4 regions of the Paraburkholderia sp. GAS348 genome follow, and region 1 is predicted to be linked to each of the others. Evidence: riboswitches for the same ligand, from Rfam matches in the RefSeq annotation. Region 1 holds a riboswitch; each other region holds the start of a gene.
The links. A riboswitch is a leader RNA that binds a small molecule or an ion and turns the genes downstream of it on or off. The one in region 1 is predicted to bind cobalamin.
Positions count from the first base shown of each region.

Region 1 (5,771 bases):
TCGGTGAATCGCGTTCGGGATGGTAGAGCGTTGCGGCGGGCAGCGCGCGCGGTGGCGCAGGCTCGCGACCCCAGCCAAGCGAGCGGTACGCGATGCAGCGCAGGAACGCCTCCGCATTCTGCGGGCCGCCTTCACGCAGATAACGCCATAGCTGATGACACAGATCGGCGTCGGCGGTGCTGCGCGCGAGCAGATTCGGGTCCTCCTGCAGATCGCCGGAGAACATCGCGAGCGTCTGCTGCTTGCGCTCAGCGAGCGCGACCACCTGTTCGATCCCGTACGGCCAGTACGCTTCGCCGCCAAGGTGATCGACCACGACGACACGCGCATGCTGCAGCACGTCTTCGACATAGAAATCCACCGAAGCCGGCTGCCGCAAATACGTGACGTTCGCGAGCCGCACGCTCGGAAAACCGTCGCCCAGGCGCGAAAACACGCTTGCGAGCAGCGACAGCGTGGTGTCGGCGGAGCTGAGCACCACGATATCGGCGGGCTGCTGGTCGATACGGATCACACCTTGCGTATCGTCGACAAAACCGCCCGGCGTGGTGCGCAGCAGATGCATGACCGGTTACGCCTGTTGCGGCTGGGCGCTCGCCACGGCGCCCAAGGCGGCGTCGAATGCCTGTTGCAGCGCGGCCTGGTCGAGGTCTTCGCCGATCAGCACGAAGCGGCTTTGCTGGCCTTCGCCTGCTTCACCCGCTTGCCAGCGCCGGTCGAAGTAACTATCGAAACGGCGGCCCACGCCCTGGATCACCAGACGCATCGCCGCGCCCGGCAATGCCGCGAACCCTTTCACGCGGTAAATCGTGTTCGTTTCGACGAGCCCTTGCAATGCTGCGATCACGGCCTCGCGCGACGAAACATTCGCGTGCACCACCACCGAATCGAATTCATCGTGGTGGTGATCGGCGTCGTCAGCCGAACCATGGTGATCGTGGCGCAAGTGGATCGTTTCTTCCGAGGCCGCTTCGAGACCCAGCAACGTATGCAGGTCGAGCTGGCCCATTTGCGCACGCACGATCTTCACTTGCGGCGGAATTTCTTCGCGAATGACGGCTTCGACAGAAGCTTGACGCGCTTCGTCGAGCAAATCGGTTTTGTTCAGAATCACCAGATCGGCTGCCGACAATTGGTCTTCGAACAATTCGTGCAGCGGCGATTCGTGGTCGAGATTCGGATCGGCCTTGCGTTGCGCATCCACGGCGACCGGGTTGTCGGCGAACTGGCCGCTCGCTGCAGCCGGGCCATCTACCACGGTGACGACCGCGTCGACAGTAAAGCTATTCTTGATCTGCGGCCAGTTGAACGCCTGCACCAGCGGCTTCGGCAATGCGAGACCGGAGGTTTCGATCAGCACGTGATCGATCTGCTCGCGGCGCTCCACCAGCTTTTCCATCACCGGGAAAAATTCTTCCTGCACGGTGCAGCACAGGCAGCCGTTCGCGAGTTCATACAGTTGCCCTTCGGTTTCGACGCCGTTTTCATCGCAACCGATGCCGCAACCCTTGAGGATTTCCCCGTCGATGCCGAGTTCGCCGAACTCGTTGACGATCACCGCGATGCGCTTGCCGCCCGCGTGCTGAAGAATGTGCCGCAGCAGCGTGGTCTTGCCGCTGCCGAGAAAGCCCGTGACGATGGTGACGGGGATCTTGCGCATTTGAGTTTGCATCGTGAGGTCTATCCGTAGGAGTTGCACGAGCACGCCGACGCGCCTTCGCGTTTTGTCTGCATAGGTCATGCGAGCGGGTTCATGCCCTGCAGGCAACCACAATAACAAAGCACGGGGACGAACAACGGCGTTGCCGAGGCAACCGAAAAACAGAAAACGGGAATGAAGTCCTGAACGCACCGCCGCATCCCCGCGGTGGTCGTTCTTCCTGGTCTGGCCGGTATCCGGGCTGGCGAAAGCGCCGCTTCCCCTTCCCGGACGAGTGGTTTCTCGCCCAGTGGTTATATGCCGACGCGGCCTTGCGCGTGGACATCGAAGCCGGCTCCGCGGCGCTGGAGAACGCACCGCTTTTCGCTTACCGTTGCGGGGGCAGCACAGGTTGACCCGATCCATTGCAGGCGGGCACCCTGTTTCCCGTTTAACTGCATGCGCACGAGCGCGCACACGAGCACCAAAGTGCGTGCGAGTTTAGGCCGAGAGCCCTGTGCCGTCAAGGAAACGCCGGCCGCGGCAGGGCTTTTGCGCAGTGCCGGCGCGGCCTGCCGTGTGCTATCGTATGCGCGCGTTTGGTGCCCGCATATGCGTTCGCATGTGCAGTTAAACGGGAAACAGGCCGCGCTCGCTGCGCTCAACCTGTGCTGTCCCCGCAACGGTAAGCGACCTGCGGTGCTCTCGCATCGCGCATGCGTTTTTGATGCCACTGTCTGACGAATCCGGACGGGAAGGCAAAACGCATGAGGCCGTCAGCCCGGATACCGGCCAGACGCGGAGGCAGTGAACGTCACGCTGCCGGCCGCCGGAATCCGCGAGGGACGGATGTGAAGGCGCTAAAGCACGACGTGGCGCAGCCGCTAGCGTTTTCCTGAGGGAAACGCAGCGAGCAGCGTTGTTCGTCGCGCGTAATCTGTAGCACCGCATGACCTCGATTTCCGCCGCCTCCGGCCGCATCAAGCCTCACCCGCTCCCGCTAGTCACGACATGGCGCGCGCCATGCATGCCGCGATGACCCGCGCCTGGCTGATCGGCGCCGGCCCCGGCGATGTCGAACTGATGACGCTCAAGGCGACTCGCGCCCTGGCGCAAGCCGATGTGGTGCTGGTCGACGATCTGGTGAACCCCGACGTGCTGCAGTTCGCACGCGCCGACGCGCTGGTCGTGTACGTCGGCAAACGTGGCGGGCATCCGTCGACGCCGCAGGCCGGCATCGTCGCGCAGATGCTCGAACACGTGCGGGCCGGACGCAGCGTCGCGCGTTTGAAAGGCGGCGATCCGTTCGTGTTCGGCCGTGGTGGCGAAGAACAGCAGGCGCTGCACGCAGCGGGCATCAGCGTGGAGGTGATCAACGGCATCACGGCCGGGATCGCGGCGCCCGCGGCAATTGGTATTCCGGTGACGCATCGGGATTACGCGCAAGGCGTGGTGTTCGTCACCGGGCACGGTGCCGGCAGCAGCGAGCCGGACTGGGGCGCGCTTGTCGCCACGCGGATGACGCTGGTGATTTACATGGGCATGCGGCGGCTGAACGATATCGCCGGCGCGTTACTCGCGGCCGGCATGAGCGCCGATACGCCGTGCGCGGCGATCGAATCGGCCACGCGCCCCGAGCAACGGCATGCGCTCTCGCAACTCGGCGAGTTCGCGGACGCGGTCGCGCGCGCCGGACTCGGCTCGCCGGCGATCGTGGTGATCGGCGGAGTGGCATCGCTGGCTTTGGCGCGGGATGCTGTGAGTTCTGGCGCGGTGCGTGAGGCGGGGGCGGTGGGTGCGCTGGGTGCGCTGGGTGCGCTGGGTGCGGTGGGAACGGTGGGAACGGTGGGAGCGGCGGAAATGGCAAATATGGCGAACTCAGCCAGAGCGGCAGACGCCGCGGACGCTTCGGATACCGCGGAAGATTCAAACGCCGCGGACGCGCAATGAAAACCCTCAGCATCGGCATCGGCTGTCGCTTGCACAGTTCGGCTGAGCAGATCGAAGCGGCCGTGCGTGCCGCACTCGGCTCGCATGCATTCGATGAAATCAGCGCGATTGCCTCGGTCGACACCAAAGCCCACGAAACCGGCCTGCTCGAATTCTGCGCCCGTCATGCGCTGCCGCTGAAGCTGTTCAGCCGCGCGCAGATTGCGGCGATCTCCGTGAGCGATCCATCGGCGGCCACGCGCGAGCATCTCGGCATAGACGGCGTCTGCGAGCCATGCGCCCTGCTCGCCGCGGCGGCCGAGTCTGATGCGGGCAGCGCACCTCGTGCGGCCTATGCATCGGCATTGGCATCGGTTGCCTCTGGTGCATCGGGTACCTCAGTTGCCTCAGTTGCCTCAGCTGCCGCAGTTGCCTCAACTGTCCCAGCCGCCTCAGTTGCATCGATCACGCCCGATCCCCCCAACGCACGGCTACTCGTGCGCAAAACCATCCACGGCGGCGTCACGGTTGCGATCGCCTCGATCACCGCCCAGCCCGCCCGCGAACAGACAAACAACACCCATCAGGAACAGGACCTTTCATGAAAACCGACCCCGAATCGCACCAACGCATGACCGAACGCCGGCGCGAAGGCCACGAGAAAAAGCAGGCCAACGCCACCGTCGAAAAAGGCCTGCTGATCGTCAATACAGGCACCGGCAAAGGCAAAACCACCGCCGCGTTCGGCATGGCCGTGCGCGTGCTTGGACACGGCATGCGCCTCGGCGTCGTGCAATTCATCAAAGGCGCGCTGCACACTTCGGAGCGCGACTTCCTCGGTGCGATCGCCAATTGCGACTTCGTCACGATGGGCGACGGCTACACCTGGAACACCCAGAATCGCGACGCCGACATCGCCACCGCGCGCAAAGGCTGGAACGAAGCGCGCCGCATGATCGAGAGCGGCGACTATCAGATGGTGATCCTCGACGAGCTGAACACAGTGCTGAAGTACGAATACCTGCCGCTCGACGAAGTACTGTCGGTACTGAACGCACGCGCCGAAATGCTGCATGTGGTGGTGACCGGCCGTCACGCGCCCGACGCGCTGATCGAAGCCGCCGACCTCGTCACCGAAATGCGCATCGTCAAGCACCCGTATCGCGAGCAAGGCGTGAAAGCGCAGCGCGGCGTGGAGTTCTGAGCAATGCCCACCCGCCCCGAGAGCACTTCCTGCGGAACGTCGCCCAAAGGGACTTCCCCCGGGGCGTCCGCCAAGAGCACCTCCCCCGGGGCGTGCCCCGCCCTGTTCATTAGCGCGCCCGCGTCGGGTCAAGGCAAGACCACGATTACGGCGGCTCTGGCACGCTACCATCGGCGGCTGGGGCGACGCGTGCGTGTATTCAAGACCGGCCCCGACTTTCTCGACCCGATGATTCTGGCGCGCGCCAGCGGCGCGCCGGTCCTGTCGCTCGATCTGTGGATGGTGGGCGAGCCGGCCTGCCGGAACCTGCTCGCGCAAGCGGCCGCTGAAGCGGATCTGATCCTGATCGAGGGCGTAATGGGTCTGTTCGACGGCATGCCGAGCAGCGCGGATCTGGCAACCACGTTCGGCGTGCCGGTGCTGGCGGTGATTTCAGCGAAAGCGATGGCGCAAACCTTCGGCGCGGTCGCCTTCGGCCTCGCGCACTTCAGGCCGCAAGTGCCGTTTTACGGCGTGCTCGCCAATCGCGTCGGCTCGCCAAGGCACGCGCAGATGCTCGAAGAGGCATTGTCGCCGGCGCTGCGCTGGTGTGGGCACGTCGCCGGCAACGACGAAATCGAGTTGCCCGATCGCCATCTCGGCCTGCATCAGGCCGCGGAGATCGACGATCTGGACACGCGCCTGGATCGCGCCGCCGATGCGCTCGCGCAAACCGCGCTGGCTGAATTGCCGCCGCCGGTCGAATTCGGCGCGCCTGTGCCAGAAGCGCTGCCGCGTCTGCTGGAAGGCAAGCGCATCGCGATTGCGCGCGATGCCGCGTTCTCGTTCATCTATCCGGCCAACGTCACGCTGTTAGACACGCTCGGCGCGCACGTCGACTATTTCTCACCGCTCGCCGATGAAGCCCTGCCGGAGCACGCCGACGCCCTGTACCTCCCAGGCGGCTATCCGGAGCTGCATGCGCCCTTGCTGGCAGGCAACACGCGCAGCGCCGCAACG
Region 1 is NZ_JBNPVT010000018.1:126,736-132,506, reverse strand. Features, by position in the region: gene cobN (cobaltochelatase subunit CobN) at 1-565, opposite strand, end outside; gene cobW (cobalamin biosynthesis protein CobW) at 572-1,672, opposite strand; cobalamin riboswitch at 1,871-2,143, opposite strand; cobalamin riboswitch at 2,223-2,450, shown strand; partial or broken gene cobA (uroporphyrinogen-III C-methyltransferase) at 2,675-3,403, shown strand; gene P3T22_RS24975 (cobalamin biosynthesis protein) at 3,586-4,173, shown strand; gene cobO (cob(I)yrinic acid a,c-diamide adenosyltransferase) at 4,170-4,772, shown strand; gene P3T22_RS24965 (cobyrinate a,c-diamide synthase) at 4,776-5,771, shown strand, end outside.

Region 2 (5,771 bases), on a different contig from region 1:
CCGTGCGCGGCGAGAATCGGCGCAGGCGGTTAGCGCGAACTGAGCACTGCGCTTATCGTAGTGATCAGCCAATGAAAAAAAGCCACAGCATGACGTGGCTTTTTCCTTTTCAGCGGTATTTCAAGCGGCAATCGTGTTACTTCATCTGCACCGAGCCCGACACGTTGACCGTCACGGTCGACGTTCCGCCTTCGAGCGGTACCGGCGCGGATGCCTTCGCATCGGCGCTCATGGCACGCGCGCTCATCATCATCATTGGGCGAGGCATGACGCCGTTGTGCCCGACGTTGACCTCACGAATCGAATAGCCGTTGTAGCCGAATGCCTGCGCCGACGAAGCGGCTTGCTCGCGGAACGACTTGATGGCTTCACCGGTGAGCTTCTGCTCCGCGGCACGCTGTGCTTCAGGCGATAGTGAGAACTGCACGTTGCCGACCTGCATGATCGATGCCATCTGGCCTGCGAGTTTCGACGCCGCGGCGAAGTCGTGCGATTCGAGCACAACTTCAGTACGGCCGCGCCATGCGGAAATGCGGCCGTCACGATCGGTGGACGGGTAGATTGAGAAGGAACCGGTACGGGCCGTTACACCGTTCAGCCCCTTGGCTTTTTGCAGCGCTGCATCGGCGCGCTGATTCAGCGTGGAGGTGAGCGCGGACGGATCGCTCGCTTCCTGCTCGTAGAACAGCGTGATATTGACGACGTCTTGCGGCACTTCCGCGCTTGCCTGCGCATTCAGCGACAGTACGCCCGCCGGCTGATACTGCGTGACGCTCTGCGCGCGGGCCATGGCCGGTGTCAGCGCGAGCGCGGCAGGGGCGGCGCATATGAGAGCGAGCGCGAGTGCACGTGCGGTGTTTTTCGTCATGCTTGGACTCCTTGCTTGAACAGGTTGTGCACGATTGGAGCGAACGCCATGCAATGGCACAACGTTTGCGAGTCCGTTAGGCGCTTGTAACCTGAGCTTGGTTCCCTAATTTGACGTTCGCTCAAGGTTTGCTTTCATCCGCGCACAGATGTATGTGCGCATGACTCAACCGAGCACGGGTCGCATGTGCGTACGCATCGTCAAACAAGACGTTTGGTGATGAAGCGCCATTCGGCTTCGGTCACCGGCGTGATCGACAGGCGGTTGCCTCTGGCGAGCACGCGCATGTCCTTCAATTCCTCATGCTCGCGCAGCGCGGCAAGCGGAATCAACGGAATCTTCTTCTTGAACACCACATCGACGAGTAGCCAGCGCGGCGTTTCCTGCGACGACTTCGGGTCGTAGTAGGGACTCTTCCTGTCGAACTGAGTCGGATCCGGATAGGCGGTGGACGATACCTCCGCGAGCCCGGCGATGCCCGGCTCAGGGCAACTCGAGTGATAGAACAGCACGCCGTCGCCGACCTGCATCATGTCGCGCATGAAGTTGCGCGCCTGATAGTTGCGCACACCAGTCCACGGCAATGTGTGCTGCGGTGCCTGAGCGAGATGGTCGATGCTTGCTTCGTCCGGTTCGGACTTCATTAGCCAGTAGCGCATGAATCGAATTGAACGTGAGTGAACGTTACGGGTTTGATACAGCAAGAAAAATCGAGGCCCAAAGAAAAACGGCACCGAACCGAAGTCCGATGCCGTTTTGAATAAGGTCCCCGCCTTAGCCGCTAGGCCGGCATCCTGAACCGGGGGTTCAGAATTGGTCGCAGTTAGCAGCACTTCGGGTACATCAGACAGAGTGACGCGCACACCCGTGCTACAAATTTCCACAACCGTGCACATGGCATTGGTTCAAGGAATATATGACCTTGGCGAACCAGGCAGGGAAGTCAAACCGATTGAACTCAATCGCTTGCATGAGCCTTCGCTCATGCATTCCGCTTGAATCCGTAGCCGATCTCAGGACCGGCCACTTGAAACTGTTCGAGACTGCTGGGTACTTACTGCATGCTGTACTGCTGAATCACAGTACCCAGTTGTTCGTTCATTTGGTGCATTGTACGCCGGATTTCTTCCGCGGGAAATGCTTCCCCGTGTCGCACGCTCGTTTGCAGCTTAAGCAGTTCCGATGCCAGCGACAGCGCAGCCATGACGGCAATGCGATCCGTGCCGCGTACGTTGCTGCTATTGCGGATCTTCGACATCTCGGCGTCGACGCGTGCCACCGCTTCGAGCAGCGCGCCTTCAGTTTCCGGCGAGCAGGCGAGGCGATAGGGCACGCCGAGAATCGATACTTCGATCTGCTTGGTGGTCATGCATTTTCTCCATGGCGGGTGACGTCGCTCTCCGCTTCGACCTCATGCGGCGCGGTCTCGAGCAGATCGAGCTGATTGTCCGGCTCGTTGTGCGCGCGAGCCCGCGGCAGCTTTTCGAGGATCGCATTCAGGCGGACCTGTGCGTCGTCGATCTTTGCCGACAGCGCGTCGCGTTCCGCCTGCAGTGCATCGCGCTCCTCACGCATCAACGCGAGTTCAGTGCGCGTGGCCTCTGCTTCGGCACGCGTTTGAGCGAGCTGATCTTCGAGCGCGAGCCGCGCTTCATTGTGGCGTTGGCTGATCGCGATCAGCTTGCCGATATTTTGTGAAAGTGTTTCGAGTTCGGTGAGCATCTGCTGCGTCCTCTAAAGACATTGCATTTTAGCGCGGAATGTCGCAGGTTCCGACAATTGTCTCGTTTCGAGACGTAACAACATCGCTTTATGCAGGCTTTTATCGACCATATGATGAAAAGCACCACGCGCATCGGACAATAGCCTGCACATAACAGATCAGATTGCGCACGGCCTAAGCATTCTTGACGGACCCGAGGGCCGCTCCTAAACTGGCCGCACTCTGGTGCCCGCGCGCGCTTTTCCACAGTGCGCGCAGTTAAACGGGAAGCAGGGCGCGCGTCTCGCCTGAACGCGCGAACCTGCGCTGCCCCCGCAACGGTAAGCGACCGCATTCGTCATGCAGGTCGATCCTGATCGCGTGTTCGAAGCTGAACACGCGAGTGTGCCACTGCGCGTCACGCGTGGGAAGGCGGGATCGATGTGTCGCCAGCCCGGATACCGGCCAGAGGGAGAGGGTCGTCCGCACGCAAACGTTAAACAGCGCGGGCGCCTCGTTACGCATCGGCCTGCGGGGAAGCGGGCCGAGCAGGCTATCCACAGGAATGTCATCCCATGTTGTCCCCTATCGCTCGTGCGGCGTTGCTCGCCTTTGCGAGCCTGCCGCTCGTCGCGCATGCGCAAGCTGCTTCTTCGCCGTCTTCATCTTCATCTGCCGATACGGGGTCTGCCGGTCCGTCACCCACGCTGTTGTCGCCCGTTGTAGTCAGCGCGGAACGCGGGCCGCAACCGCTCGCCGATGCGATCCCGCAGACCACGCTGTTCGACCAGCAGGACATCGCCGATACGACTGCGACCGATTTGCCCGGTCTGCTGCAACTCGCGCCCGGTGCGCAGATTTCGCGCACCGGTGGACCGGGCTCGACGACGAGCCTGTTTCTGCGCGGCGCATCGTCGACGCAATCGCTTTTGCTGATCGACGGCGTGCGGGTCGATTCGGTGAGCCTGGGCGCGCCGCAACTCGCGCAGATTCCGCTCGCCCAGATCGACCGCGTCGAAGTGGTGAACGGCAACGTGTCCGCGTTATACGGTTCGGGCGCAATTGGCGGCGTGGTACAGGTCTTCACGAAAGACGGCGGCGACCATCCACCACGCTTCAATTTTTCGGTGGGCTATGGCAGCTATCACACGCAGACGCAGCAGATGGGCGTGAACGGCGCGCTGGATCAAGACGGCAAGACGACCTTCAGCATCTCGCTCGCGCGCTCGAAAGACGACGGCTTCTCGTCGCTCAATCCGGCAGAGGCGCCCAACGCGAATCCAAACGCAAACGGCTATCTGAACGAAAGCATCTCGGCTTCGCTGCGCCACAAGTTCAACGACAAGTGGGACGCGGGCGTCACGTATCTCCAGTCGAACGGCAATAACAGCTACGACAACGCATACGGCCTGCCCACCGATCTAAACAACCTGTACACCAAAGTGCGCCAGGTGTCGGTGTTCGCGAACGGCAAGCTGACCGACTGGTGGACCACGCACTTCATCGTTGCCGAAGGCGACGACCGCAGCGTGTCGAATACCAACGGCATCTACAACGGCCGCTTCGACACCGACAATCGGCAGTACACGTGGCAAAACGATTTCGCGTTCGCCGCGCAGCAGAACCTGCAGGTCGGCTATGAGCATCTGGATCAGAGCCTCGACTCGGATACCTTCGCGGCGCCCGACCGGCATGTGGATTCGGGCTTTGTCGGTTATACGGGGCGCTTCGGGCGCAACCAGGTTCAGGCCAATCTGCGGCGCGATCAGTATTCCGATTTCGGCGGGGCGAACAGTTACTATCTCGGCTACGGCTTCGACATCAGCGAGCATTGGAAGGCGACCGCAAGCTACTCGGATTCGTTTCGCGCGCCGAGCTTCGACGATCTGTACTATCCGTACAGCGGTAATCCGTCGATCCAGCCGGAGCGCAGCCATTCGATCGAAGCAGCGTTGCAGTACGCCTCGAATGCGCTTGGCGTGATGCGTCTGAGTGCGTTCCAGACGCGGTATTCGAATCTGATCGACTACCCGCAGGTCTCGCCTGGCATTTATCTGGCCGAGAACGTCGGCCGTGCGAAGGCGCAGGGGCTCGAAGGATCGTGGAGCGGCCATGTCGGCAAGACGGATATGCGTGCGTCGGTGACGCTGCAAAATCCCGTCGACCTCGATAGCGATACCGATCTCGTGCGGCGTGCCCGGCACTTCGCGTCGCTGGCGGTGAATCGCAGTATCGCCGGGTGGCGTGTCGGCGGCGAGTGGATCGTCAGCGGCACCCGTGAAGACAGCAGCGGCACGCTGGGCGGCTACGGTGTGGTCAATCTGTCGGCGCGCTACAGCATCACGAAGGCGTGGTACGTCGCCGCGCAGATCCAGAACGTGTTGAACAAGGACTATGAAACGGCCTACTCATATAACTCGCCGCGGCGGGGTGCGTATGTCACGGTTGGTTGGCAGCAGCAATGACGAACGTACTGGCGTGAGAACGTGTCGATGAACCGCGGTTCGAGCCCTATGCATAACACCACGACCACGCTGCGCGTGATGAACGCGAAGCGCGCGGCCGCGATATGGCTCGCGCTCGCGGCAATCGCACTCGCTGTGCTGATGGCGTCGCTCGCGCTCGGCAGCGTGCCGCTCGCACCCGCGCGCGTGCTGGCGGCGCTGCTGCCTTCGCACGCGTCGCATGTCGAGTCCGCCGATCTTGCTGGCGAGATCGTGCGCACGCTGCGTTTGCCTCGCGCGCTGGGCGGCTTCGCGTGCGGCGCGTTGCTTGCGCTGGCCGGTGCGCTGCTGCAGGTGCTGTTGCGCAACCCGTTGGCCGAACCCTACGTGTTGGGGGTGTCGGGCGGCGCGGCGACGTTTGCACTGGTCGCGATGATCGCCGGATGCGCGTGGTGGATCGTCGATGCCAGCGCCTTCGCCGGCGCCTTCGTGTCGATCCTGCTGGTGCTCGGCCTCGCACGCCGCGAGCTGTGGCGGGGCGAGCCGCAGGATACGTCGCCGCGGTTGCTGCTGACCGGCGCGGTGATCGCGGCCGGTTGGGGCGCCGTCATTACCTTGTTGCTCAACCTCGCGCCGGACAGTCGGCTGCGCGGCATGTTGTTCTGGCTGACCGGCGATCTGAACGGTGGCGCGATGCCATGGACGGCGCTCGCCGCGCTCGTCGTCGTACTGGTGGCAATCGTGCCCGCTGCGCCGC
Region 2 is NZ_JBNPVT010000005.1:235,448-241,218, forward strand. Features, by position in the region: gene lgt (prolipoprotein diacylglyceryl transferase) at 1-43, shown strand, start outside; gene P3T22_RS11495 (SIMPL domain-containing protein) at 137-868, opposite strand; gene P3T22_RS11500 (EVE domain-containing protein) at 1,069-1,527, opposite strand; RNA gene ssrS (6S RNA) at 1,631-1,812, opposite strand; gene P3T22_RS11510 (cell division protein ZapA) at 1,923-2,237, opposite strand; gene P3T22_RS11515 (hypothetical protein) at 2,234-2,590, opposite strand; cobalamin riboswitch at 2,798-3,054, shown strand; gene P3T22_RS11520 (TonB-dependent receptor domain-containing protein) at 3,146-5,035, shown strand; gene P3T22_RS11525 (FecCD family ABC transporter permease) at 5,063-5,771, shown strand, end outside.
Region 2: linked by a shared signal. The riboswitch ahead of P3T22_RS11520 (TonB-dependent receptor domain-containing protein) and the one ahead of cobW (cobalamin biosynthesis protein CobW) in region 1 are both predicted to bind cobalamin.

Region 3 (5,771 bases), on a different contig from region 1:
GTCGCGCGATGTCTCGCGAGGTCGGCGAGTTGTTCGCCTTCCGGCATGGTCGTTTTGCTGGCAAAGCGCGTGAGGATCAGCGTCTGCGAAATATTGGGCAGCGTGAGTTCGCAGCCGAGCGTCGCCGCGCATGCCGCGGTCGCCGTCACGCCGGGCACGATTTCGTAGGGAATGTCGAGTTCGCGCAGTCTGCGGATCTGCTCGCCGATCGCGCCATACAGGGACGGGTCGCCGGAATGCACGCGCGCCACATCCTGGCCTTTGTCGTGTGCGGCCTTGAGTAACGCGACGATCTGATCGAGGTCGAGCTCGGCGGTATTCACGACCTGCTCCGCGCTATGCCCCTCTAACACAGCGGCCGGCACCAGCGAGCCGGCATACAGGATCACCGGACAGCCGCGCACGAGCCGCTGCCCTTTCACTGTGATCAGTTCCGGATCGCCGGGACCCGCGCCGATAAAAAACACCGTCATTCAACACTCCATGATTCGTTCGGCCGCATGTCATACATACGACATTTAACCTAAGACTTGCAATGCTTCCAGCAAATCGGCCACGTTTGCAAACTCGCGATCGACCGCGGGCAATTCAGGGCGCCGCAGCATCACGACCGGCACGCCGCGTTCGCGCGCGACTTCAAGTTTCGCTTCAGTGGCGCTACCGCCGCTGTTTTTGCTGACGACGACATCGAATGCTTCCGCGCTGAACAGCGCTCGTTCGCCCTCGAGCGTAAACGGGCCGCGTGCCGCCAGAATCCGCGCACGTGGATTGGCTTCGTGTGCGTCGAGGCAGCGTATCGTCCAGAACTGCTGCGGCGGGATTTCGTCGAGATGCGCGAGCGGTTCGCGTCCAAGCGTGAACAGCGGCCGCCTGAACGAAGCGAGCGCGGCCGCGAGTTCGGCCCAATCGCCGATCATGCGCCAGTCGTCGCCGGCTTGCGGCTGCCAGCCCTCGCGGCGCAGCGCCCAGCACGGTACGCGCGCGGCGCTGCTCGCTTTCGCGGCATTGGCGCTGATCTGCGCGGCGTACGGATGCGTTGCGTCGATCACGAGGCCAATGCGTTCGTCTTCGATATAGCGCGCCATGCCTTCGCTGCCGCCAAAGCCGCCTACGCGTACCCCACACGAGAGATCGCCCGGCACCTTGCCGAGGCCCGCGAGACTGTACATGTGCTCCGGGCCAAGTTGCCTTGCGATCCGCAAAGCGTCGCCGGTGCCGCCGAGCAGCAGGACTCGCATCATTGCGCGGTTCCGATCAGATTGCCCTGGCGGTCGATCGCGAACATTTCGACCGCGACCTGCGGCGGCACGATATCGCGCGCGACAGCAAGGGCGTGACGGCAGACGATATCGCCAAGCGGCACGTGCTGCGCGTGCGCCAACGCGACGGCCTGCTGACTCGTATTGGCTGCGAGGATCGCCGCCTGCAACGCGTCGTCCGCGCCATGTTCGGCGGCCCAGCTTGCGAGCCGTTCCAGATCGATGCTCGAATTGCGGCTATGCAAATCGAGATGCCCTGCTGCCAGCTTGCTAAGTTTGCCGAAGCCGCCGCACACGCTCAGGCGCTCGACCGGGGCGCGCTTCATATGCTTGAGCACCGCGCCGACGAAGTCGCCCATTTCGATCAGCGCGATATCCGGCAGACCGTAGTGCGCGCGCATTGCGTCTTCGCTTGCGTTGCCGGTGCAGGCTGCGAGATGCATGTAACCGTTGGCACGCGCGACGTCGATGCCCTGATGAATCGAGGCGATGTAGGCCGAGCACGAGAACGGCCGCACGATGCCGGTGGTGCCGAGAATCGACAAGCCACCGAGAATGCCGAGGCGCGGGTTCATCGTTTTCAGCGCGAGTGCTTCGCCGCCTTCGACGCCGATCGTCACTTCGAAGCCGCCGGTGTATCCATGTTCGGCCGCGAGCTCGATCAGATGCTCGGTCATCATCTTGCGCGGTACCGGATTGATCGCCGGTTCGCCGACCGCCAGCGTGAGGCCGGCGCGCGTCACGGTGCCAACGCCGGGTCCCGCGCGGAATATCACCCCCGGTTCGGCACGCAGGCGCACGCGGGCGAATACGATCGCGCCGTGCGTCACGTCGGGGTCGTCGCCTGCGTCTTTCACCGTGCCCGCTTCGGCGCCGTCGGCGCACAGGCGGCAGAACACCAGCGGCAGCGGCACGTGCTGGCCCTTCGGCAATACGATCTCCGCGACCTCGCTGACGATACCCGCGAGCAGCAGACGCGCGGCCGCGAGCGACGTCGCGGTGGCGCAGCTGCCGGTCGTGTAGCCGCTACGCAGCGGCGCGGGTTGTTCGGGCGTTTCTTCGCGCATTAGGGTTGCGGTGAGGCGGCTGAGGTGCCATTAGCGGCATTGATGTCACTGGCGCCATTCGTGCCATTCGTGCTGCTTGTGGCGTGCGCGCCGTTCGTGTTGCTCGCACTGGACGTGCCGCTGGCGCCGTCAGCCGGCTTGGTGACATCCAGCAGTGTAATCGGCAGCGCCTGGCGCCAGGTATCGAAGCCGCCAAGCGGCTGGGCCTCGGCAAGCGCGATCCGGGTCAGCGTGCCGCCATGCTGCTCCCGCCACGCCGCGAGCGTCGCCTCGCCTTGCAAAGTGACCGCATTGGCGACCAGCCTCCCGCCGTCACGCAGACGCGCCCAGCAGGCATCGAGCACGCCCGGCGCCGTCACGCCGCCGCCGATGAACACCGCATCCGGCACAGCCAATCCTGCCAGCGCATCGGGCGCGCGGCCAGCCACCAACTGCAGACCCGGCACGCCCAATGCATCGCGATTGTGTTCGATGAAGCGCTGCCGCTCCGCGTGCCCTTCGATCGCGATCGCGCGGCAAGTCGGGTGCGCGCGCATCCATTCGATGCCGATCGATCCGCTGCCCGCGCCCACATCCCAGAGCAATTCGCCGGGCGTCGGCGCGAGCCGCGCCAGCGTGATCGCGCGGACGTCGCGTTTGGTCAACTGACCGTCGTGGCGAAAGGCGTCGTCGGGCAAGCCGGCGGTCAACGGCAAACGCGGGGCGCCCTCCGTTGCCCGGCATTCGAGCGCAATCAGGTTCAGCGCCGCCACGTCACCCGCGGACCACTGATCCGCGCGGCCATCCATACACCGCTCCCGAGCGCCGCCCAAGTGCTCCAGCACGGTCATCCGGGTCGCGCCGAAACCGCGCGCATGCAGCAGTTCGGCCAGCGCGGCGGGCGTGCGCCCGTCGGCGCTCAGCACGAAGACGCGCGCGCCGTCGTGCAGATGAGCGTTCAGCGTCGGCAACGGCCTTCCCACCAGCGAAACCGTGGCGACATCCTGCAGCGGCCAGCCAAGCCGCGCGGCCGCCAGCGACAACGACGACGGCGCAGGCAGCACCCGCAACTCACCTGCCGGCAACTGCCGCGCCAGCGTCGCGCCGACGCCGAACAGCATCGGGTCCCCGCTCGCCAGCACACACACGGACCCGGTACGCTCCGCCAGCAAAGGCGCGAGATCGAACGGCCTCGGCCATGCCGCCCGGCGCGCGGCGAGGCGCGCGGGCAGCATCGCCAGATGACGTTCGCCGCCATAAACCACCGACGCCTCCAGCAAAGCACGCCGCGCGGGCCTCCCCAAGCCGGCGAAGCCGTCATCGCCTATGCCCACCACGGTCAGCCACGCCGGCATGCATCCATCCTCGTTCTGTATCTTCAAATAATGCGCTGTGCCACGCCGATCAAAGCGTCCAGCCTCGTTGTGCTGTTCGAAAAAAGGCATAATACAGCCGCCGGTGCCCTTCGGGGCCGAAGAGGGAACACAGTGTCGCTGTGGCTGCCCCCGCAACTGTATGCAGCGAGTCCGCCTGCGCTCCGTGCCACTGGTTAGACCGGGAAGGCCGCGGCGGACCATGACCTGCCAGCCAGGAGACCTGCCGGCCAGACTGTTCGTGCCAGCCTACATCGGGCGGGGTGTACCGATGCCGCAGCAATGCCCGACCGGGCGGCGCTCGGGCCGTCGCGCGACGCTAAACCCGGTGTCCGTCTTGAATCAAGCTCCGCCCTCCTCCACTGCTTTGCCCGACGCGGCCCTCGCGCTGCGGCCCTCGGCGTGTCCAGGGCTGCTGCGCATCGTCGCCGCGCGCGATGGTGGAATCTGCCGGATCAAATTGCCCGGCGGGGAGCTGAGCGCCGGGCAGGCCTTGGCGATTGCCGAGGCGAGCACGCAGCATGCGGCCGGTGTCGTCGAGCTGACCAATCGCGCGAATCTGCAGGTGCGCGGCGTGCGCAGCGGTCATGAAGCGGCGTTGAGCGCGGCGCTGGTCGACGCGGGGCTAGGGCCGATTCGGGCGGCCGCTGCGGACGATGTGCGCAATGTGATGCTGAGCCCGACTGCTGGCCGCGATCCATTTGCGCTGTTCGATACGAGGCCGCTCTGCGTCGAACTGCTTGCATTGCTGCAAACCGAAGCGCGTTTCGCGGCGCTATCACCCAAATTCGCGCTTCTGCTCGATGGTGGCGAGCGCCTTGCGAGGCTCGATCATCCGCATGATATCTGGCTGGCAGCGACGCAAGTTGAAGACGGGGTGCGATTCGTGTTTGGTTTGACGGGTTGTCCGCCTGCTGTGGCGAACGCGGATGTTGACGCTGAAGCTGACGCTGAAGCTGACGCTGACGCTGATGCGGGTACCGATGCGTTCCAGCATGCCGAATACGCCGACTCGCGTGACGCCACAGAGCGCCCTCGCACGGATAGCGCGGGCGCCCTCGGCGCCGTGCTGCCCGCGCAAGTCGCGGGTCTTGTCCGCGCGCTGCTGAATACGTTCCTCGATCTGGCCACCACCGACGCCACGCGCATGCGTCATCTGCTTGCCGCGCATTCCGTCGACGCCGTATTGCAGCACGCTCAAAAGTACGTCGATTTCCCACTGTCACGCGACACGTCGCTCGCAAACTGGCGACGCGCCACGCCTGCCGATGCCGCGCTGCGGCTCGGTGCGCACGCTCAGCGAGTCGTGGGAATGCTGCACGTAGGCGGCCAACCGCCGCTCGGACGCCTCGACGCCGCCACCTTGCGCGGCCTTGCCACGCTCTCACAACAGCGCGGCAACGGCACGCTGCGCATGACGCCCTGGCAAAGCGTGTTACTGCCCGATATCGCTGCCAATGCCGCGCCCGCCGTGCTCGCTGAAATGAACGCGCTGGGCCTCGCCTGCGACCCCGCGCAGCCTATTGCGCACTTGATCGCCTGCGCCGGTTCCACAGGTTGCGCAAAAAGCCTCGCCGATACCAAAGCCGACGCGCTGCTTTTAGCGGATCGCTTGCCCAAAGGTGTCGACGTCCATCTGAGCGGCTGTCCGCGCTCATGCGCCGCCGCGCATCGCGCGCCGTACACACTGCTGGCCGCGGCGCCCGGCATCTACGACCTTTATCGACGCGACGGCCAGCCGGGTTTCGGCTCGTGCGTCGCGCACCAACTCACGATCGAACAGGCCGCCGACATGCTCGACCCATTGGCACACGCGGCCCGGAGCCCTATAGATGCTTGATTACATTCGCGACGGTCAGGAGATCTATCGCCAATCCTTCGCGACGATACGTGCGGAGGCCGATCTCTCGCGCGTTCCTGCCGACCTCGAGAAACTCGCAGTGCGCGTGATCCACGCCTGCGGCATGGTCGACGTCATTGACGATCTTCAGTTTTCCGAAGGCGCAGGTGCGGCGGGCCGTGTGGCGCTCGCGCAGGGCGCGCCGATTTTGTGCGACGCCGGCATGGTGGCGCAAGGCATCACGCGCGCACGG
Region 3 is NZ_JBNPVT010000016.1:94,312-100,082, forward strand. Features, by position in the region: gene cobM (precorrin-4 C(11)-methyltransferase) at 1-473, opposite strand, end outside; gene P3T22_RS23660 (cobalt-precorrin-6A reductase) at 519-1,241, opposite strand; gene P3T22_RS23665 (cobalt-precorrin-5B (C(1))-methyltransferase) at 1,238-2,326, opposite strand; gene P3T22_RS23670 (bifunctional cobalt-precorrin-7 (C(5))-methyltransferase/cobalt-precorrin-6B (C(15))-methyltransferase) at 2,326-3,660, opposite strand; cobalamin riboswitch at 3,745-3,923, shown strand; gene P3T22_RS23675 (precorrin-3B synthase) at 4,007-5,518, shown strand; gene P3T22_RS23680 (precorrin-8X methylmutase) at 5,511-5,771, shown strand, end outside.
Region 3: linked by a shared signal. The riboswitch ahead of P3T22_RS23675 (precorrin-3B synthase) and the one ahead of cobW (cobalamin biosynthesis protein CobW) in region 1 are both predicted to bind cobalamin.

Region 4 (5,771 bases), on a different contig from region 1:
GTCCGCTACTCGATGCGCTCGATGCGCTCGATGCGTTCGCGCGATGCAAACCAGCGCGTGCATCGCTGTGCAAACCGATCGACCCACTATTTGCTTCAGGAGGATTGAATGTCCACCACCACCGCTCAACGCACGACCTCCGCAACGAGCGCCACGAGCGCCGGCTACCGGACGCTGTGGCGCTGGCACTTTTACGCGGGCCTCTTTGTGATGCCGTTTCTGGTGGTGCTCGCAATCACCGGCACGCTGTATTGCTTCCAGCCGCAAATCGAGCCGCTGCTTTACCCGCACCACCTGATCGTCGCACCGCAAGCCACGCCCAGGCTGACTGAAGATGCGTTGCTTGCCAAAGCGCGCGCGGCGATGCCGGCCGATGCGCGCGCGGTGACGGCTCCCATCGCGAATGCACCGGAGCGCAGCACCGAGTTCATCTTTCGTCTCGCCAACGGCGAAAAGCAGAGCGTCTATCTGAACCCATACAACGGCGAAGTATTGGGCACGCTCAGCGTCGAGCGCCGCTTCATGCAGGTGGGCCGCATGCTTCACCGCAAGCTGCTGCTCGGCAAACCAGGCGAGTTGCTGATGGAGCTGGCCGCGTGCTGGACGCTGGTGATGATCGGCACCGGTGTCGCGCTCTGGTGGCCGCGCGAAAAAACCACTGCACGCGCGGCGTTGCTGCCGCGCTTCTCGCTGCGAGGGCGCGCGCTTTGGAAAAACCTTCACACCGTGATGGGCATCTGGCTCGCGCTCGGCACGCTGGCATTCGTGCTGAGCGGTCTGCCGTGGACAGGCTCATGGGGTAAGCAGTTCAAGGCACTCGCGAGCGCGGCCAATCTCGGCGCACCGCCGGGATCGTGGGGTGGCCTGCCGTTGCGCTCCGCGATGCCGGGCATGGTGATGGACGACCTGCCCTTGCCACTTACGCCATGGGCCGTCGGCAACACTCCAGTACCGCAATCCGCCGATGCACACGCAGCGCAGGCGCTGCCGCTTGGACGCATCGTTGCTCTCGTCGCATCGCTCGGTGTCCCGGGCGGTTACGACATCGTGCTGCCCACCTCCGCTACGGGCGTCTACACCGTCTCGTACTTTCCCGCCGACCCGAAAGACGAGCGCACGCTGTACATCGACCAATACAGCGGCGCGGTGCTGAAAGACATCCGTTACGGCCACTACGGTGCGGTGTCGAAGGCCGTGTCGTACGGCACGTCGCTGCATATGGGCCGCTATTTCGGCGTCGCCAATCAGATTCTCTGCGCCGCGATTTCACTTGGACTAGCGGGCATGGCCGTAACCGGCTGTGTGATGTGGTGGAAGCGGCGGCCGCAGCGCTCGCTCGGCGCACCCTCGCGCGAGCGCGCTGCGCCGCCAATGCGTGGCTGGAAAACCGGCCTCGTTCTGCTCGGCATCGTCTTCCCGTTGATGGGCGCCACGCTGCTCGCGGTGTGGCTCGCCGACCGCACGATTTTTGGCCGCGTCGCGCGGCAACCTGCTTAAGGCTTCATTCCCGCTGTCAAAATCAAGGAGCACCTCTTGAAGACATCACGCGAACTTCTACCCGCCGCCTTGCTGTGCGCTTCATTCCCGTGAAAAGTGCGAGTACGATGAGCCAGTAACATACCGGATAGCGCCTTGACGAGCTGCCGATGCTGTCTATTCAGAAGAATTTCGATTGCATCGACAACCCGTCTGGGCGCGTGTATAAGCTTTGCAGGCATCGTCCCACCTGGCGAAGCGGGAAGCCGGTGAGAATCCGGCGCGGTCGCGCCACTGTATCCAGCATGTAAGCCCTGTTGAATCCAAGCTGGGAGTCAGACCTCGCTTCGCCATCGTTCAATCTCGTTCGGGACGCGGTATCCCAAGGAACAGTTGATGATTTCGCAGCTGAAACAGATTTTCAGTGATTCGAACACTGGCGTTCGGAGCCGGCTTTTCGGCATCTACGGCGTGCTGATCGCCACCAACGTGCTCGCGTGGGCCTGGGCACTCGCGGCGTTTCGCCACCATCCCCTTCTATTGGGCACCGCGCTGCTGGCGTATGGTTTCGGCTTGCGCCATGCCGTCGACGCGGACCACATCGCCGCCATCGACAACGTCACGCGCAAGCTGATGCAGGAGAACAAGCGCCCGGTGACCGTCGGCTTCTTCTTTTCGCTCGGCCATTCGACCGTGGTGGTGCTGGCCTCGCTCGCGGTCGCAGCGGCCACGTCCGTCATGCAGGGGCGCTTTAACCACTACAAGGAAATTGGCGGTGTGATCGGGACACTCGTCTCCGCGCTGTTCCTGTTTGCGATTGCCCTGATGAATCTGGTCATCCTGAACTCGATCTATCAGGCCTGGCGCAATGTGAAAAATGGCGGCCGCTATGTCGACGACGATTTCGATCTGCTGCTGGCCAACCGCGGCTTTTTCTCCCGCCTGTTCAAGCCGCTGTTCCGCATGCTCACGCGCAGCTGGCATATGTACCCGCTCGGTTTTCTGTTTGGCCTCGGCTTCGACACTGCCACCGAAATCGCCCTGCTCGGCATCGCCGCCGCCCAGGCGTCTCAGGGACTGTCGCCCTGGGCGATCATGGTCTTCCCGGTGCTGTTCAGCGCCGGCATGTCGCTGATCGACACGCTGGACGGGCACCTGATGCTCGCTGCCTACGGCTGGGCTTATCTGAAGCCGATCCGCAAGATCTACTACAACATGACGATCACACTGGTGTCGGTGATCGTGGCCATTGTGATCGGCAGTATCGAAGCGCTGGGCCTGATTTCCGACAAACTGAATTTGCAAGGGCCGGTGTGGGATGCGGTCGGCGCGCTGAACGGTCACTTCGGCATGCTCGGTTATCTGATCATCGGCATTTTTGTGCTGAGCTGGGTGGCCTCCGTACTGATCTATCGCGCGAAAAAATTCGACGATCTGGAAATCGGCCGATAGGGATGGACAGGGTGTGCAGTGGGGGCCGGCCTTTCCGCGCGTGCTCGTCGTGGCTACGCTGATCGTCTGCCTGCCGGGCGGCAAAGCGGTGCACCGTGCGAGCCTTGCCTAGAACACGCCCGGAATCACCCGATAGCGCACCCGGCCTTTGTACGTGCGATAACCTTCGTCCGCCGACAGAAGCTGCTCTTCCCGCACGATCCGCCCCACCTGCAAGGCAAACTGGCAGCCGTACACCAGCAGGTTTTGCAGGCCGAAGTTCACCAGCAGAAAGCCGACGTCGGTGACAAAGTAGCCGAGATACATCGGATGACGCACGAGGCGATATGCGCCGCGGGATACGACGCCACGGTTGGCGGGCAAAATGCCGAACGAGCGCCGCAGCGATGCCTTCGCGAATAATTGCCAGAAAATCCCCAGCAGTTGCAACGCCGCGCCGCCCGTCTCCGGCACGAGTTGCGCGCCGGGGGCGAGGCGCACGGCCAGAAAATAATACGTGCCGCCCATCGAACAGATGAACGCGAACGGCCGCCAGTCGCGCTTCATTGGCACACGCGAGAACAGCGACAAACCGACCGTCACGCACGCGGCCACCACCAGCAACAGCAACGTGATCCGCGACGGCGCCGCGCGCCATTGCGTGATCGCGGCGTAGGCGAACAGGCTCAGCATCGTCGCGGCGCCGAGCCGGGCGGCGATTTCCACCAGCGCGTAGCGCAGGCCGGAGGACGCGCCCGTATCGGCAGCGGATGCGGATGCGGATGCGGATGCGGATGCGGATGCGGATGCGGATGCGGATGCAGGAGGTTCGGCCGCCGCGTCCATAGGGCTGATCGCGAGCGGCAGATCTTGCAAAGGTGTCGTCGGTGTCATGGCGCGCTCACTTGGAAATGCGGAGGATTTGCGAGGCCAGTTGCGTAAAGCACGGCAATAGATCGGCCGGCGTCGCAGCGTAGCAGAACACGCCGACCGGCTGTTGCGGGTTGTAGCAACGGGGCAGCGAATCCGGCGTGTTGGCCATGCATTTGAGGACGTCCTCGCCTATTTCGTTGTCCGGGCCTGCCGGCGCGACGAGTTCGGGTCCATAACCCAGCGTGAACACATAGGTGCCCTCGATGCGCGCCTGCGCCGCCATCGCTTCAAGCAGATTGCGCGACACGCGGTTAACGTTCACATACGTGACATTGCCGTTCGGCACGGCGCGCGGCGCGGTCACGGGCCAGATGGGGAAGATCTGTTCGTTGATGTTGTGTGCGTTGTACCACTTCGGCAACGCGGTCACGAGAGTACCCGCGTCGTTGGTCTTCGTCAGGCCGTTCTTATAGCACGGCGATGGGAACGGCTGACTTAGGGCACTTATGCTGTCCAGCCCTGACAGGAAGCCGTTCGTGGCGTCGCCGCTTGCGATCGTGCCGGCTTTATTATTGTTGCAGGCACTCTGATTAGTCGGGAAGAACGACGAGAAGCTATTCGGTGCGCCGTCCGAGAAGAACACGATCACCCGCAGACTGGACGGCTGCGTGATCACCGTATTCAACTGGTTGCGCGCATTCCAGATTGCTTCAGCCGAATTGGTGTTGCCGTTGAAGGTGTAATTGTTGATATCGGCGGCCATCGTCGCGCGATCGAAGCCCCGTGTATTGCCGTTGAATGGTACGTCCACCACGGTGCCGAACGCGAAGTGCATCAACGCCACGCGATCGTTCGTAACGTCGAAATTGTTCAGGAACGCAATCGCATTCGAGCGCACGGCGGCCGGCACGCCGGGCGAGTTCAGCGAGCCGGTGTTATCGATCACGAACGCCATGTCCAGCGTCTTGCGGATCGCCTGCGACGAGGCGCTCACGTTCAGCACCTTGAAGCCGAGCGTCTGCATGAACGTAACCGGCACGCTCGCCTGCGCCGTCATGCCGATCGTGACCGTGCCGGCGTTGAACACGACCGACGGCGTACCCGCCGTCGCGTTGGAGCCGAGGAAACCCGCCGGATAATTCGCCGTAAAGAATGCGGACGCCGCCTGCTGCGCGTTCGTGGTCTGCTCAGTCTGGTTGTTGCCGCGTGTGACCGCTTCGCCCGCCGCGATCACCGCGCCGTCGGTGGCGGCGTCGAGCCGCGCCTTGATCATGTAGCCGAGGCCGGAGTCCACCGCGAGCCCGATAATGCCCAGCAGCGCAATCAGCGACACAGCGACGATGACGCTGACCGAGCCCTTCTGCCTTTTAGGTGTTGCTATTCTTTTCATTGAATCCCCCGACTTGCGTTTTCTTATTTGCGTCAACACCTGCTTGAATCAGAACACCGTCATCGCATAGAGATTCGGCGAGAGCGCCGGTGTTTTAATGCCGCCACCCAGATTCAGTGACCCGAGCAGCGGTGTTTGCAGATAAAACGCCTCGACCGCATAGGCGATCTGGCCGCTATAGAGCTTGCCTTGCAGCAGGTTCACCACCGGCGACGTGGTCCCTGCCGCCGGAATCCCGCTGCAACTGCCGCTACCGTCCGTCGCCCAGTTCGTGCCGCTACTGCCGCAGTTCCACAGCCGGCTCGCCGGAGCATAATTTCCGCCGTTCCAGCGGTACTGGGCGACCACGACGCCCGTGCAGTTGTTGCCGCTGCTATCGCAGTTGTTGTTCCCCATGATCTCGGTGATGTAGATCATCCCGTGGGCGTTCATGTTCAGCGGCGGTGTGGTCAAGGTCAGCGACGACATGATGGTCTGCATCGGATACGTGAGCGCCGCCCGCGACGACAGGTTCGCACCTTCACGGCTCACGTTGATCAGAATCATTTGCGCCTGAATGTTGCGCGCGATGTCGTACACCGGCAGCGCGAGCGCAACCAGC
Region 4 is NZ_JBNPVT010000003.1:361,223-366,993, reverse strand. Features, by position in the region: gene P3T22_RS07125 (PepSY-associated TM helix domain-containing protein) at 109-1,497, shown strand; adenosylcobalamin (AdoCbl) riboswitch at 1,712-1,872, shown strand; gene P3T22_RS07120 (HoxN/HupN/NixA family nickel/cobalt transporter) at 1,873-2,928, shown strand; gene P3T22_RS07115 (methyltransferase family protein) at 3,037-3,753, opposite strand; gene P3T22_RS07110 (TadE/TadG family type IV pilus assembly protein) at 3,809-5,170, opposite strand; gene P3T22_RS07105 (TadE/TadG family type IV pilus assembly protein) at 5,219-5,771, opposite strand, start outside.
Region 4: linked by a shared signal. The riboswitch ahead of P3T22_RS07120 (HoxN/HupN/NixA family nickel/cobalt transporter) and the one ahead of cobW (cobalamin biosynthesis protein CobW) in region 1 are both predicted to bind cobalamin.